One region of the Pseudomonas kitaguniensis genome, then DNA from elsewhere that is predicted to be linked to it. Evidence: predicted binding sites of a transcription regulator. Region 1 holds the regulator's gene; each other region holds the start of a gene.
What was found. The regulator FliA, encoded in region 1, starts transcription of late flagellar genes. The targets are predictions, from matches to a motif close to CTAAAGTTTNNNNNNNNNNNGCCGNTAA.

Region 1 (4,187 bases):
GCGCACGTTCGCGCACTTCACTGAACATGCCGTTGACCGCATCCAATGCTTCGAGAATCACGTCCATCAGTTCCGAGTCGACGTGCCGCTCACCCTTGCGCAGGATGTCGAAAACGTTCTCGGCGATGTGACAGCACTCCACCAGCTCATGGAGCTGGAGGAAGCCGGCGCCCCCTTTTACAGTATGAAAACCGCGAAAAATTGCATTGAGCAGGTTCGCATCATCCGGTCGGCTTTCCAGCTCGACCAGTTGTTCGGACAGTTGCTCTAAAATTTCGCCGGCCTCTACAAGGAAATCCTGAAGGATCTCTTCATCGGCGCCGAAGCTCATGTGGGTGCTCCTTAGAAGCCTAAACTGGATAACAGGTCATCAACATCATCTTGACCTGACATAACGTCTTCACGTTTATCGGCATGAATCTGCGGACCTTCACCCTTGGCGAGATGTTTTTGTGGATCTTTTTCCGAGAGGATCGATTCGCGGTCATGTTCGATGCCGGCGAAACGATCAACCTGGCCTGCCATAAGCACCAATTTGAGCAAGTTGCTTTCCACCTCGGTGACCAATTGGGTCACACGCTTGATCACCTGACCGGTGAGGTCCTGGTAATCCTGGGCCAGCAGAATGTCATTGAGGTTGCTGGAAACCGTACGGCTTTCCTGTTCGCTGCGCGTCAGAAACCCGTCGACCCTGCGGGCCAATTCACGAAACTCTTCAGCACCCAGTTCCCGACGCATGAAACGGCCCCAGTCAACGCTGAGGGCTTGCGCTTCGGTGGCCATGCCATTGACCAGGGGCGTGGCGTTTTCAACCAGGTCCATGGTGCGGTTGGCCGCCGCCTCAGTCAGTCTGACCACGTAGGACAGGCGTTCTGTGGCATCGGTAATTTGTGATATTTCTTCAGCCTGGGGCATGTGCGGGTCAATTTGAAAATTGACGATTGCACTGTGCAGCTCGCGCGTGAGCTTGCCCACTTCCTGGTACAGGCCGCGATCACGGGTCTGGTTAAGCTCATGGATCAACTGCACCGCGTCGCCGAAGTGGCCTTTTTCAAGGCTGTCGACCAACTGGTGAGCATGCTTTTTCAGGGTCGACTCAAAGTCGCCCAGTGACGTTTCTTTATGCTCCATAGCTCCCCCGTGGCAGCATCACTGACCGATTCGTTCGAAGATTTTTTCAATCTTCTCTTTCAAGGCCAGTGCAGTGAATGGCTTAACCACGTAACCGTTGACCCCAGCTTGAGCGGCTTCAATGATCTGCTCACGCTTGGCTTCGGCGGTGACCATCAACACAGGCAAGCTGCGCAGTTTTTCGTCCGCGCGCACATGGCGCAGCAGGTCGATACCGGTCATGCCTGGCATGTTCCAGTCGGTTACCAGAAAGTCGATGCTCCCGCTGTTGAGGATCGGAATCGCCGTAATGCCGTCATCCGCCTCGACCGTGTTTGTGAACCCAAGGTCACGCAACAGGTTTTTTATGATCCGCCGCATCGTTGAGAAGTCATCAACGATGAGGATTTTCATGTTCTTGTCCAATTCGACCTCCAAGCAGTCTTAAACGCGCCCAGCACCTGGACGCGCCATTTCAATCAACAGGCGTTACACAAAAAGGACTGCCGGGGCACCACGGAACGAATCCGCGAAAGGCGTTACACCTTTCGCCTGGTTGCGCTGCAGTGTCCCCACACTGCCTGTCAGCGCGCGCGCCACTCTCCCAATCGCCCCCGCAAGCGGGCCGCGCACTGGCTATGCAGTTGGCTGACACGCGATTCGCTGACCCCCAGGACCTCACCGATTTCCTTGAGGTTCAGCTCTTCGTCGTAGTACAGCGCCAACACCAGCCGCTCACGCTCCGGCAAATTGGCAATTGCTTCAGCCAACGCACCCTGAAAACGTTCATCTTCCAGGTCGCGCGACGGTTCGAGATGAGCACTCGCGCCGTCCTCGTGCAGCCCTTCGTGTTCGCCGTCCTGCAACAGGTCGTCGAAACTGAACAGGCGGCTGCCCAAGGTATCGTTCAGAATCCCGTAATAATCATCGAGACTCAATTGGAGTTCGGCCGCAACTTCATGATCTTTAGCGTCACGACCGGTTTTTGCTTCAATTGAGCGAATTGCGTCACTGACCATGCGTGTATTGCGGTGTACCGAACGCGGCGCCCAATCCCCTTTACGCACTTCATCGAGCATCGCGCCGCGAATACGAATACCCGCGTACGTCTCGAAACTCGCGCCTTTGCTCGCGTCGTATTTGGTCGACACTTCGAGCAGGCCGATCATGCCGGCCTGGATGAGGTCTTCAACCTGCACGCTGGCAGGCAGGCGTGCCAGCAAGTGGTAAGCAATGCGTTTGACCAAGGGCGCATAGCGCTCGATCAACTCGCCCTGGCTGTCACGTGCCGACTTTTTGTAAAGGTTGTAGCCGCTGGATGTCATAGCACCGGACCTGCGCTCGTGTGATGCACCAATCGCTCGACGAAAAACTCCAAATGCCCGCGCGGGTTGGCGGGCAGCGGCCAGGTATCGACCTTCTGGGCAATCGCCTTGAACGCCAAAGCGCACTTCGAACGAGGGAATGCTTCATAGACTGCACGCTGCTTTTGCACAGCCTTGCGCACACACTCGTCATAGGGAACTGCGCCGACGTATTGTAAGGCGACATCCAGGAAGCGATCCGTGACTTTGGTCAACTTGGCGAACAGGTTGCGCCCTTCCTGCGGGCTTTGGGCCATGTTGGCCAGCACGCGGAAGCGGTTCATGCCGTAGTCACGGTTCAGCAGCTTGATCAGCGCGTAGGCGTCGGTGATCGACGTCGGTTCGTCGCACACCACCAGCAATACTTCCTGGGCGGCCCGCACGAAGCTGACCACGGACTCGCCGATGCCGGCAGCGGTGTCGATCACCAGCACGTCGAGGTTGTCGCCAATGTCACTGAACGCCTGGATCAGGCCGGCATGCTGCGCCGGGCTCAGGTGCACCATGCTCTGTGTGCCGGAGGCGGCCGGCACGATGCGAATCCCGCCGGGGCCTTGCAGCAGCACATCGCGCAGCTCACATCGGCCTTCGATCACGTCGGCAAGCGTGTGTTTGGGTGTCAGCCCCAGCAGAACGTCGACGTTCGCCAGCCCCAGGTCAGCATCCAGCAGCATGACGCGACGGCCAAGCTCTGCCAGGGCCAGGGACAAATTCACTGACACGTTAGTTTTTCCGACGCCACCTTTGCCGCCGGTCACCGCGATCACCTGTACGGGATGCATGCTGCCCATTTTATTTCTTTACCTTGTCTTGCTTAGACGCAGGCTACATGGCTTGGCCGCGTGAATCGCTTGCAGACCATCGATGTAGATACATTTCACGGTGTTCATCCTGCCTTAACCAACCCGTTTTGCGGGGTTGTGGTAGAGGTCGGCGAACATGTCGGCCATCGCTTCCTCGCTAGGCTCTTCTTGCATTTGCACGCTGACTGCGCGGCTGACCAACTGATGACGGCGCGGCAGATGTAAATCATCCGGGATCCGCGGCCCGTCGGTCAGGTAAGCAACCGGTAACTCATGACTGATGGCCAGGCTCAACACTTCACCCAGGCTCGCCGTTTCGTCGAGTTTGGTGAGGATGCAGCCCGCCAGGCCGCAGCGTTTGTAACTATGGTACGCAGCGGTAAGAACCTGTTTCTGGCTGGTGGTTGCAAGCACCAGGTAATTTTTTGACTTGATGCCGCGACCGGCCAGGCTTTCAAGCTGCATGCGCAACGCAGGGTCACTGGCTTGCAGGCCGGCGGTATCGATCAACACCACGCGCTTGCGCAGCAGCGGGTCGAGCGCGTTGGCCAGCGACTGGCCCGGGTCGACATGGGTGACCGTCACATTGAGGATGCGGCCCAGGGTTTTGAGCTGTTCCTGGGCACCAATGCGGTAGCTGTCCATGCTCACCAGCGCGATATTCTGCGCGCCGTACTTAAGCACATAACGCGCCGCCAGCTTGGCCAGGGTGGTGGTCTTGCCCATGCCGGCAGGGCCGACCATGGCAATCACACCGCCCTCTTCCAACGGCTCGATTTCCGGGGTAACGATCATGCGCGCCAAGTGCGCCAGCAACATGCGCCAAGCCTGGCGAGGTTCTTCAATGGAGGTGGTCAGCGCCAGCAGGTCACGCGACAACGGGCCAGACAGGCCGATACGTTGCAGGCGG
Region 2 (4,187 bases), on a different contig from region 1:
GCCGTTTGGACGGCGGTAAACGCCCGCCGAACCCGGCGCCCAAACTGCTCCAAGCCTGGCGCGAGGTGTATGCCGAGGTGCGGCGTCATGTCGCTGGGAAACTGGCGATGGGCGGCAAGTCGCTGGGCGGGCGCATGGCCAGTCTGTTGGCCGATGAACTGGGGGCTGATGGGTTGGTGTGCCTGGGTTATCCGTTTTATGCGGTGGGCAAGCCGGAAAAACCGAGGGTCGAGCATCTGGCCGGGCTGAAGACGCCGACGTTGGTTGTGCAAGGTGAGCGTGATGCGCTGGGGAATCGTGCGGCGGTGGAAGGGTATGACTTATCGCCGAGCATCAAGGTGATGTGGCTGGTGGCGGGGGATCATGACTTGAAGCCGCTGAAGGCCTCGGGGTTTAGTCATGTGCAGCATTTGGAGGCTGCGGCGGTGCACGTGGCTGAGTTTTTGGCCCGCTGTTAAGGCCCATCGGGAGCAAGCCCCCTCCCACATGTTGAACTGTGTTCACACATTTCAACATGTGGGAGGGGGCTTGCTCCCGATAGCGGTCTACCGGTTAAAACGCTCCACCAGCGAGTACTGGGTATGGGCGGTATGCGTCAGCTCTTCACTCAACTGCGCCGAGTTCATGGCCTGTTCCGAGGTCTGATCCGCCAACAGCGCAATGGTGCTGATGTTACGGCTGATCTCTTCGGCCACCGAGCTTTGCTCTTCGGTCGCTGCTGCGATTTGCGTGGTCATGTCGGTGATATGCGCCACCGCTTCACTGATCCCCACCAACGCCTGATCCGCCTCCATCACCCGCGCCACACCCTCTTCGGCCTGGCGATGCCCGGCGTCCATGGTTTGCACGGCGGCAGCAGCGGTGTGCTGCAGCTTGGCGATCAGGGCATGAATTTGCCCGGTGGATTCAGCCGTGCGCTGCGCCAGTTGACGCACTTCGTCCGCCACCACCGCAAAACCACGGCCCATCTCACCGGCACGCGCCGCTTCAATCGCGGCGTTCAACGCCAGCAGGTTGGTTTGGTCGGCAATGCCTTTGATCACATCGACCACGCCGCCGATTTCGTCGCTGTCCTTGGCCAATTGGGTGACCGTCACACCGGTCTCGCCCACGGCCACGGACAGGCGCTGAATCGCCTCGCGGGTTTCGCCGGCGATGTCGCGCCCACGGCCGGTCAAGCGATTGGCTTCCTGAGTGGCGTCCGCCGTGCGCTGCACGTGGCTGGCCACTTCCTGTGTGGTCGCCGCCATCTGGTTGACTGCAGTGGCCACCTGCTCGGTTTCCACGCGCTGGCGTTCCAGGCCGCTGGAGCTGTTATGCGCCAGGGTGTTGGACTGCGCCGCTTGGGCGTTGAGGTGTTCGGCAGTGTCCTGCAAGCGCGTGAGGCAGGTCTTCAGACGGGCTTCCTGGCTGAGAATCGACATCTCCAGCCGCGCTTGTGCGCCTCGACTGTCGGTGTACATCTGCGCAATCAATGGGTCGGAGGTGGTCTGCTCAGCCAGGCGCAGCAAACGCTTGAGGCCACGTTGCTGCCAGCTCAGGCCGAGCAGGCCGAGCGGCACCGATAACCCGGCCGCCAGGGCAAAGCCCCAGTGCGAGTTGAGTGAGGCTCCGATCATGAAGCTCAACTGGCTGACCAGAATAAACGGCAGCCAGTCCTGCAAAATCGGCAGCCACTTGTCGCGCTGTGGCACGGCAGACTTGCCCTTGTTGATGCGTTGGTAGAGCGCTTCGGCCCGGCGGATCTGCTCGGCGGTGGGCTTGATGCGCACCGATTCGTAGCCGATCACCTGGTTGCCATCAAAGACCGGCGTCACATAGGCGTTAACCCAGTAGTGATCGCCGCTCTTGCAGCGGTTCTTGACAATGCCCATCCATGGCAAGCCTTGTTTGAGCGTTGACCACATGTGCGCGAACACGGCCGCCGGAACATCCGGGTGACGCACCACGTTGTGCGGGGCACGAACCAGTTCGTCACGGGTGAACCCACTGATCTCGACGAAGGCGTCGTTGCAGTAGGTAATCGTGCCTTTGGCATCTGTAGTGGAGATCAACCGTTGCTGAGCGGGGAAGGTGCGTTCGCGCTGGGTAACGGGTTGGTTATTACGCATGAGAGTTCAATCCGCAAGGCTTTCAGGGGTTGTCGGCCGGAATCTGCATTTATTTAACTTGAATTTGCAACAATCGACGGTGCGCGCTTTTGCAATCAAGAAAATCAGCCAGCCAGCATCGGGTAGGTGAACAACCCGAAGTGAAGCAGATTCAGCCCAAAGTGCGTGGCAATTGCCGCGCCCAGCCCACCAAAACGATACGCCAGGCCGTAACCCACGCCTGCAATGCCCGCCAACAGCACCCAATACCCACCCGCGCCCACGTGCGCCAGGCCGAACAACAGCGAGGCCAGCAACACGGCCAGGTGCTCGCCGTAGGGCAGGTGCTGGAAGCGCGGGCTCAAGCCGCCCTGTATGTAACCCCGGAACAGCGCCTCCTCCACCAGCGTGACCAGCAGCAGGTTGTTGAGTACCCACAGCCAGGCTTGCGCCGGCCATTTTGGTGCCCAACTGATGATCCCCAGCAACGCTGCGCCACCCAGCGCGGTGATTGCCGTGAGCGTCAACGCCAGTGCCGTCACGTAGATCGACAGGCGCAATGAGCGCTGCGCCACCAGCCATGGGCAGGCCAGCAGCAACCAAAAGCCAATCAGCGGTTTGTCCTGGTTCAGGTACATCGAAAACGGCGCGGAGTCAGGCGTAAAACGCTGTGGCGCGATGCCCAGGCCGTTGTAGAACCCCGGCAGCCAGTGCAGCGCCAGGCCCAGCGCCAACACAATAAACAAGCCGTGCCCGAGGTAACGCGCCCAAGGGTTGCGTTGCTGGCGAACGGCGTACCCGGCGATCAGCAGCAGGGCGACCGAAACCCCTGCCAGCATGCCCAGTTGCCCATAGGTCAACGCCACTGCGTAGCCAATCGAAAGCAACATCAGGTACAGCCAGGGCAGAGCGAGCATGTGAATGCCTCCAAAAAAACCGGCAGGCATTGTAGCGAGCGACCTGCGTTGGCTGTATGAAACTCTTGCGCGTAATTCGCCTGGGTGCGCCGCTAAAGCGCGTTGGCGGCTTTCCCCGGTCGCAACACCAGCCACAACGCCCCGGCAATCAACACCCCGCCGTACAGATGCGCCATCGACAACGGTTCATCCAGCAGCAGCGCGCCCCACAGCACGCCGAACGGCGGAATCATGAAGGTCACGGTCATCGACTTCACCGGCCCGATGGATGACAGCAGGCGGAAGTAAAGAATGTAGGCAAACGCCGTACACACCAGCCCCAATCCCAGCAATGACCACCACACTTGCCAGCCGCCCCAACTGGCCGGCGGATGGCTGATGGCGCTGTAGGCAAACAACGGCAGCAGGAACAGCGTAGCGCCCAGCATGCTGCCCAACGCCGCGAGCCGGCTGTCCAGCCCGCCGCGCTGGTCCAGCCAACGCCGCGCGAGAAAACCGGCAAAGCCGTAACAGGTGGTGGCCAGCAGGCAGGCGAGTGCACCCATCAGCAATTGCATGTCAAACGCCACCGGCCCGGCACGGGTCAGCACGCCCACGCCGAACAGGCCCAGCGTGACCCCGGCGATTTTTGACGGGGTGAGGCGTTCGCTGAAGAACAGCCCGCCGATTAACACGCCCATCAATGGCGTCGTGGCGTTGAAGATCGCCGAATACCCCGCGGGCAGCACTTGGGCTGCCAGCGAATACAGGGTTGCGGGAAGCCCGGAGTTGATCACGCCCAGCAGCAGAATGGTTTTGAATTTGCCCTGGAAGTCCCATTTCACGCGCATTGCCGCAAGGATCACCAGCAAGCCGGCGGCCGCAATCGAGACGCGAAAAAACGCGGTCGGCACGCTGCCGATTTCCGGCGCGATGACGCGCATGAACAAGAAACTCGCGCCCCAGATAGCAGCCAGCCCCAACAGGTACAGGATGTCGACAGGTTTCACGAAACGCTCCTCCATCAATAAGGTGGCGGAGTGTTGCGCAGCGGCTTGCTCGACACAATTGCTAATTACACGGTAAGCGGCAAGCCGTAAGCCGTAAGCGGCAAGCGGCAAGCGGCAAGCTGCAAGCAAACGCAATTCGGCAGGTACTTGCCGCTTGAAGCTTGAAGCTTGCCGCTTGCAGCTGCTTTTCT
Region 3 (4,187 bases), on a different contig from region 1:
CTTTCGCCAGCACGGTTTGGCCGTACGCCAGGCCTGCGAGGGTGGCGGTGTCGAAGCTGGAGAACGGGTGAAACGGGTTGCGCTTCATGTCCAGTCGCGTTACGGCTGCGTTCAGGAAGCCCAAGTCGAAGCTGCTGTTGTGACCGACCAGAATCGCGCGTTTGCAGCCATTGGCTTTCAACGCTTTGCGCACGCCACGGAAAATATCGGTCAGCGCCGCTTCTTCACTCACCGCCATGCGCAGTGGGTGATCAAGCTTGATGCCGGTGAACTCCAGGGCGGCGGCTTCGATATTCGCGCCTTCAAACGGTTCTACGCGGAAGAAGTGCGTGTGTTCCGGGAACACGAAGCCCTGTTCGTCCATGCCGATAGTGGTAGCGGCGATTTCCAGCAAGGCGTCGGTGGCGCAGTTGAAGCCGCCGGTTTCTACGTCGATGACAACCGGCAGATAGCCGCGAAACCGCTCGGCCATCGGGTGGCGAGAGCCGCCACCGCTGTGCTCGTGTTCGTCGTCGTAATGGTCTTCACTCACTTGCTTTCCTCCAGCAGGCGCCAGCGCAGTGTTTCACCGGCGCGCAGCGGGATAACGGTCAGCTCGCCAAACGGCAGGCTGGCAGGGGCGGTCCAGTCTTCACGGACCAGGGTAATGTGCTCGGTATTGGCTGGCAGGCCATAGAAACGCGGGCCGTTGAGGCTGGCGAAACCTTCGAGCTTGTCCAGCGCGTTGCGCGTCTCGAACGCCTCGGCGTACAGCTCGATTGCGGCGTACGCGGTGTAGCAACCGGCACAGCCACATGCGTTTTCTTTTGCGTGCTGGGCATGAGGCGCCGAGTCGGTGCCGAGGAAAAACTTCGGGTTACCGCTGGTGGCGGCATCCAGCAAGGCCACCTGGTGGGTGTTGCGCTTGAGGATCGGCAGGCAATAGAAGTGCGGCCGAATCCCGCCCACCAGCATGTGGTTGCGGTTGTAGAGCAGGTGATGCGCGGTGATGGTCGCACCGACGTTGGCCGAAGCCTCGGTGACAAACTGCACGGCATCGGCCGTGGTGATGTGCTCAAACACCACCTTGAGGGTCGGGAACAGCTCGACCACACGGCGCATGTGTTCGTCGATGAAGACCTTCTCGCGGTCAAACACGTCCACATCGCCACGCGTGACTTCACCGTGGATCAGCAGCGGCATGCCGACTTCAGCCATGGCTTCGATCGCCGGCAAAATCTTGTCGATGCTGGTAACGCCGGAGTCGGAGTTGGTGGTCGCGCCCGCCGGGTACAGCTTGGCGGCGTACACAAAACCGCTGGCCTTTGCCTCACGAATTTCTTCGGGCTGGGTGCGGTCGGTGAGGTAAAGCACCATCAACGGTTCGAAGCGGCTACCGGCCGGTCGGGCAGCGAGGATGCGCTGGCGATAGGCGTCGGCTTGCTCGGCATTACGCACCGGCGGTACCAGGTTAGGCATGATGATGGCGCGGCCAAACGTGCGCGCTACATCGGCCACGGTATGGGGTAACGCAGCACCATCGCGAAGATGAATATGCCAGTCATCGGGACGCAGCAGGGTCAGGCGGTCGGACATTGGGGATTCCAGGCGGGTCAATCTGGTGGGAATGCTACCGGAAAAGACTCTTGCAGGCACTCGCTATCAAGTTTTGCGGGAGGTGACCGATACCCCTGAGTATGCCTTAACGACGTATGACGCTTTGAAGTGTTGTAGAAACCAGTGGAGCCGCCCGTGCGCCAGCATTATCTAGCCCTGCTCAGTGTGTTCGCCAGCCTGCCTGCGATGGCCCTCACGTTCCAGACACGTCTGGAGAATATTGAGTGGAAGGTGGAGGGCGACGTGTTCGAGTGCCGTTTGACCCAGCCGATCGCTGATTTTGGTTCGGGTGAGTTTGTGCGCCGCGCTGGCGAGCAGGCCACATTCCGCCTGAAAGCTTATAACGGCGCGCTGGGCGCGGGCTCCGCCACCTTGTTGGCCGCCGCTGCACCGTGGCAGCCAGGCCGCGGTGACATCAACCTCGGCGCAGTGCGTGCGGGCAGTGGCGACGTCTTGTTCAACAGCTCCCAGGCCCAGGCGGGGCGGCTGTTTACCGGGTTGCTGGAAGGCCGTAGCCCGACCGTGCGCCACTATGGGCGTGAGGGCGGTTACTCGGAAATTCGTCTGCTGCCGGTCAAGTTCAGCAAGGCCTACAACGACTATCAAGTGTGCACCGCCAAGCTGTTGCCGATGAATTACGATCAGGTCAAACAGGCCGAGGTGGGCTTCCCTGGCGGTGGTATTGAGCTGGACGCGGCGGCCAAGAAGAAGCTCGACGTGATTGTCACCTACATGAAGGCCGACCCTACGGTTAACCATATCGAGCTCAATGGCCATTCCGACAACAGCGGCAATCGGCTGACCAACCGCGACGTCTCGCGCCGTCGTGCGCTGGCCGTGATGGACTATTTCAAGGCCAACGGCATTGCGGAATCGCAGATCACGCTGCGCTTTCATGGCGAAAGCTACCCACTGGCGCCCAACACCAATGCTGCCAACCGGGCGCGTAACCGCCGCGTGAATGTTCAGCTTGAACGTGTAGCGGCCCCCGAAAAACCGGCGCCCCAAGCCACGGCGCCGACTAACCCTGCGCATATATCCTAGGGTGCGACCTTCGGTCGCTCTCTCGACATAATCTGTCGCTTTATCTTCATTTGCTGTCGCGCCCCTGTAAATCCATGGTTTTGATCGGTAGAATCGTTGCCTTTCCGTACAACCCCGTGGAGTGATGGCATGGCCGACGTAAACAAGGTCGTTCTCGCGTATTCCGGCGGCCTGGACACTTCGGTGATCCTCAAGTGGCTGCAGGATACTTATAACTGTGAAGTGGTGACCTTCACCGCTGACCTGGGTCAGGGCGAAGAGGTCGAACCTGCACGTGCCAAGGCGCAAGCCATGGGCGTGAAAGAGATCTACATTGACGACCTGCGCGAAGAATTCGTCCGCGATTTCGTCTTCCCGATGTTTCGCGCCAACACCGTCTACGAAGGCGAGTACCTGCTGGGTACCTCCATCGCACGTCCGCTGATCGCCAAGCGCCTGATCGAAATCGCCAACGAAACCGGCGCCGACGCCATTTCCCATGGTGCTACCGGCAAGGGCAACGACCAGGTGCGTTTCGAATTGGGCGCCTACGCGCTCAAGCCCGGCGTGAAGGTGATTGCGCCTTGGCGTGAATGGGACCTGCTGTCGCGTGAAAAGCTGATGGATTACGCTGAAAAGCACGCCATCCCGATCGAGCGTCACGGCAAGAAGAAGTCCCCGTATTCGATGGACGCCAACTTGCTGCACATCTCCTATGAAGGCGGCGTGCTGGAAGACACCTGGACCGAGCACGAAGAAGACATGTGGAAATGGACCGTCTCCCCGGAGAACGCTCCAGACAAGCCTCAGTACCTGGAACTGACCTACCGCAACGGCGACATCGTCGCGCTGGACGGCGTCGAAATGACCCCGGCCACCGTGCTGGCGACCCTCAACCGTATCGGTGGCGAACACGGTATCGGCCGTCTCGACATCGTTGAGAACCGTTACGTGGGCATGAAGTCCCGTGGCTGCTACGAAACCCCGGGCGGCACCATTATGCTGCGCGCCCACCGCGCCATTGAGTCGATCACCCTGGACCGCGAAGTGGCTCACCTCAAAGACGAGTTGATGCCCAAGTACGCCAGCCTGATCTACACCGGCTACTGGTGGAGCCCTGAGCGTCTGATGCTGCAACAGATGATCGACGCTTCCCAGGCCCACGTGAACGGCGTTGTGCGCCTGAAGCTGTACAAGGGCAATGTGATCGTCACCGGTCGCAAGTCTGATGAGTCGCTGTTCGACGCCAATATCGCCACCTTTGAAGAAGATGGCGGCGCTTACAACCAGGCGGACGCAGCAGGCTTCATCAAGTTGAACGCACTGCGTATGCGCATTGCGGCCAACAAGGGTCGCAAGTTGTTCTGAGTCATACCCGCGTTGTAAACATGGCCCCTTGCCCAAGGGGCCATTTTTTTTGCCTGTTTATCAAGGCACCAGGCAGTTGAATGAACTGCAATGTTTAAAAGTGCTGAGTAAATGTTTATCGCTTGTCCGATATAAACATCGGTGGACTGATTTTTCTTGATGGCTGTTTTTTTACGTCTGAATGAATTTTTAACACCTGC

Region 2: ACOZK9_RS06790 (methyl-accepting chemotaxis protein) is a predicted target of FliA. The motif match lies at 2,141-2,168, and genes of this name have one in related genera.
Region 3: ACOZK9_RS11100 (flagellar protein MotY) is a predicted target of FliA. The motif match lies at 1,641-1,668, and genes of this name have one in related genera.

The regions. Positions count from the first base shown of each region.
Region 1 covers NZ_JBLZPT010000027.1:57,304-61,490, reverse strand. The annotation lists gene ACOZK9_RS23910 (chemotaxis protein CheA) at 1-331, opposite strand, end outside; gene ACOZK9_RS23905 (protein phosphatase CheZ) at 343-1,131, opposite strand; gene ACOZK9_RS23900 (chemotaxis response regulator CheY) at 1,150-1,524, opposite strand; gene fliA (RNA polymerase sigma factor FliA) at 1,695-2,435, opposite strand; gene fleN (flagellar synthesis regulator FleN) at 2,432-3,265, opposite strand; gene flhF (flagellar biosynthesis GTPase FlhF) at 3,371-4,187, opposite strand, start outside.
Region 2 covers NZ_JBLZPT010000003.1:290,642-294,828, forward strand. The annotation lists gene ACOZK9_RS06785 (alpha/beta family hydrolase) at 1-458, shown strand, start outside; gene ACOZK9_RS06790 (methyl-accepting chemotaxis protein) at 546-2,111, opposite strand; gene ACOZK9_RS06795 (CPBP family intramembrane glutamic endopeptidase) at 2,216-3,007, opposite strand; gene ACOZK9_RS06800 (EamA family transporter) at 3,100-3,996, opposite strand.
Region 3 covers NZ_JBLZPT010000006.1:196,930-201,116, forward strand. The annotation lists gene rnt (ribonuclease T) at 1-532, opposite strand, end outside; gene pyrC (dihydroorotase) at 529-1,575, opposite strand; gene ACOZK9_RS11100 (flagellar protein MotY) at 1,732-2,640, shown strand; gene ACOZK9_RS11105 (argininosuccinate synthase) at 2,770-3,987, shown strand.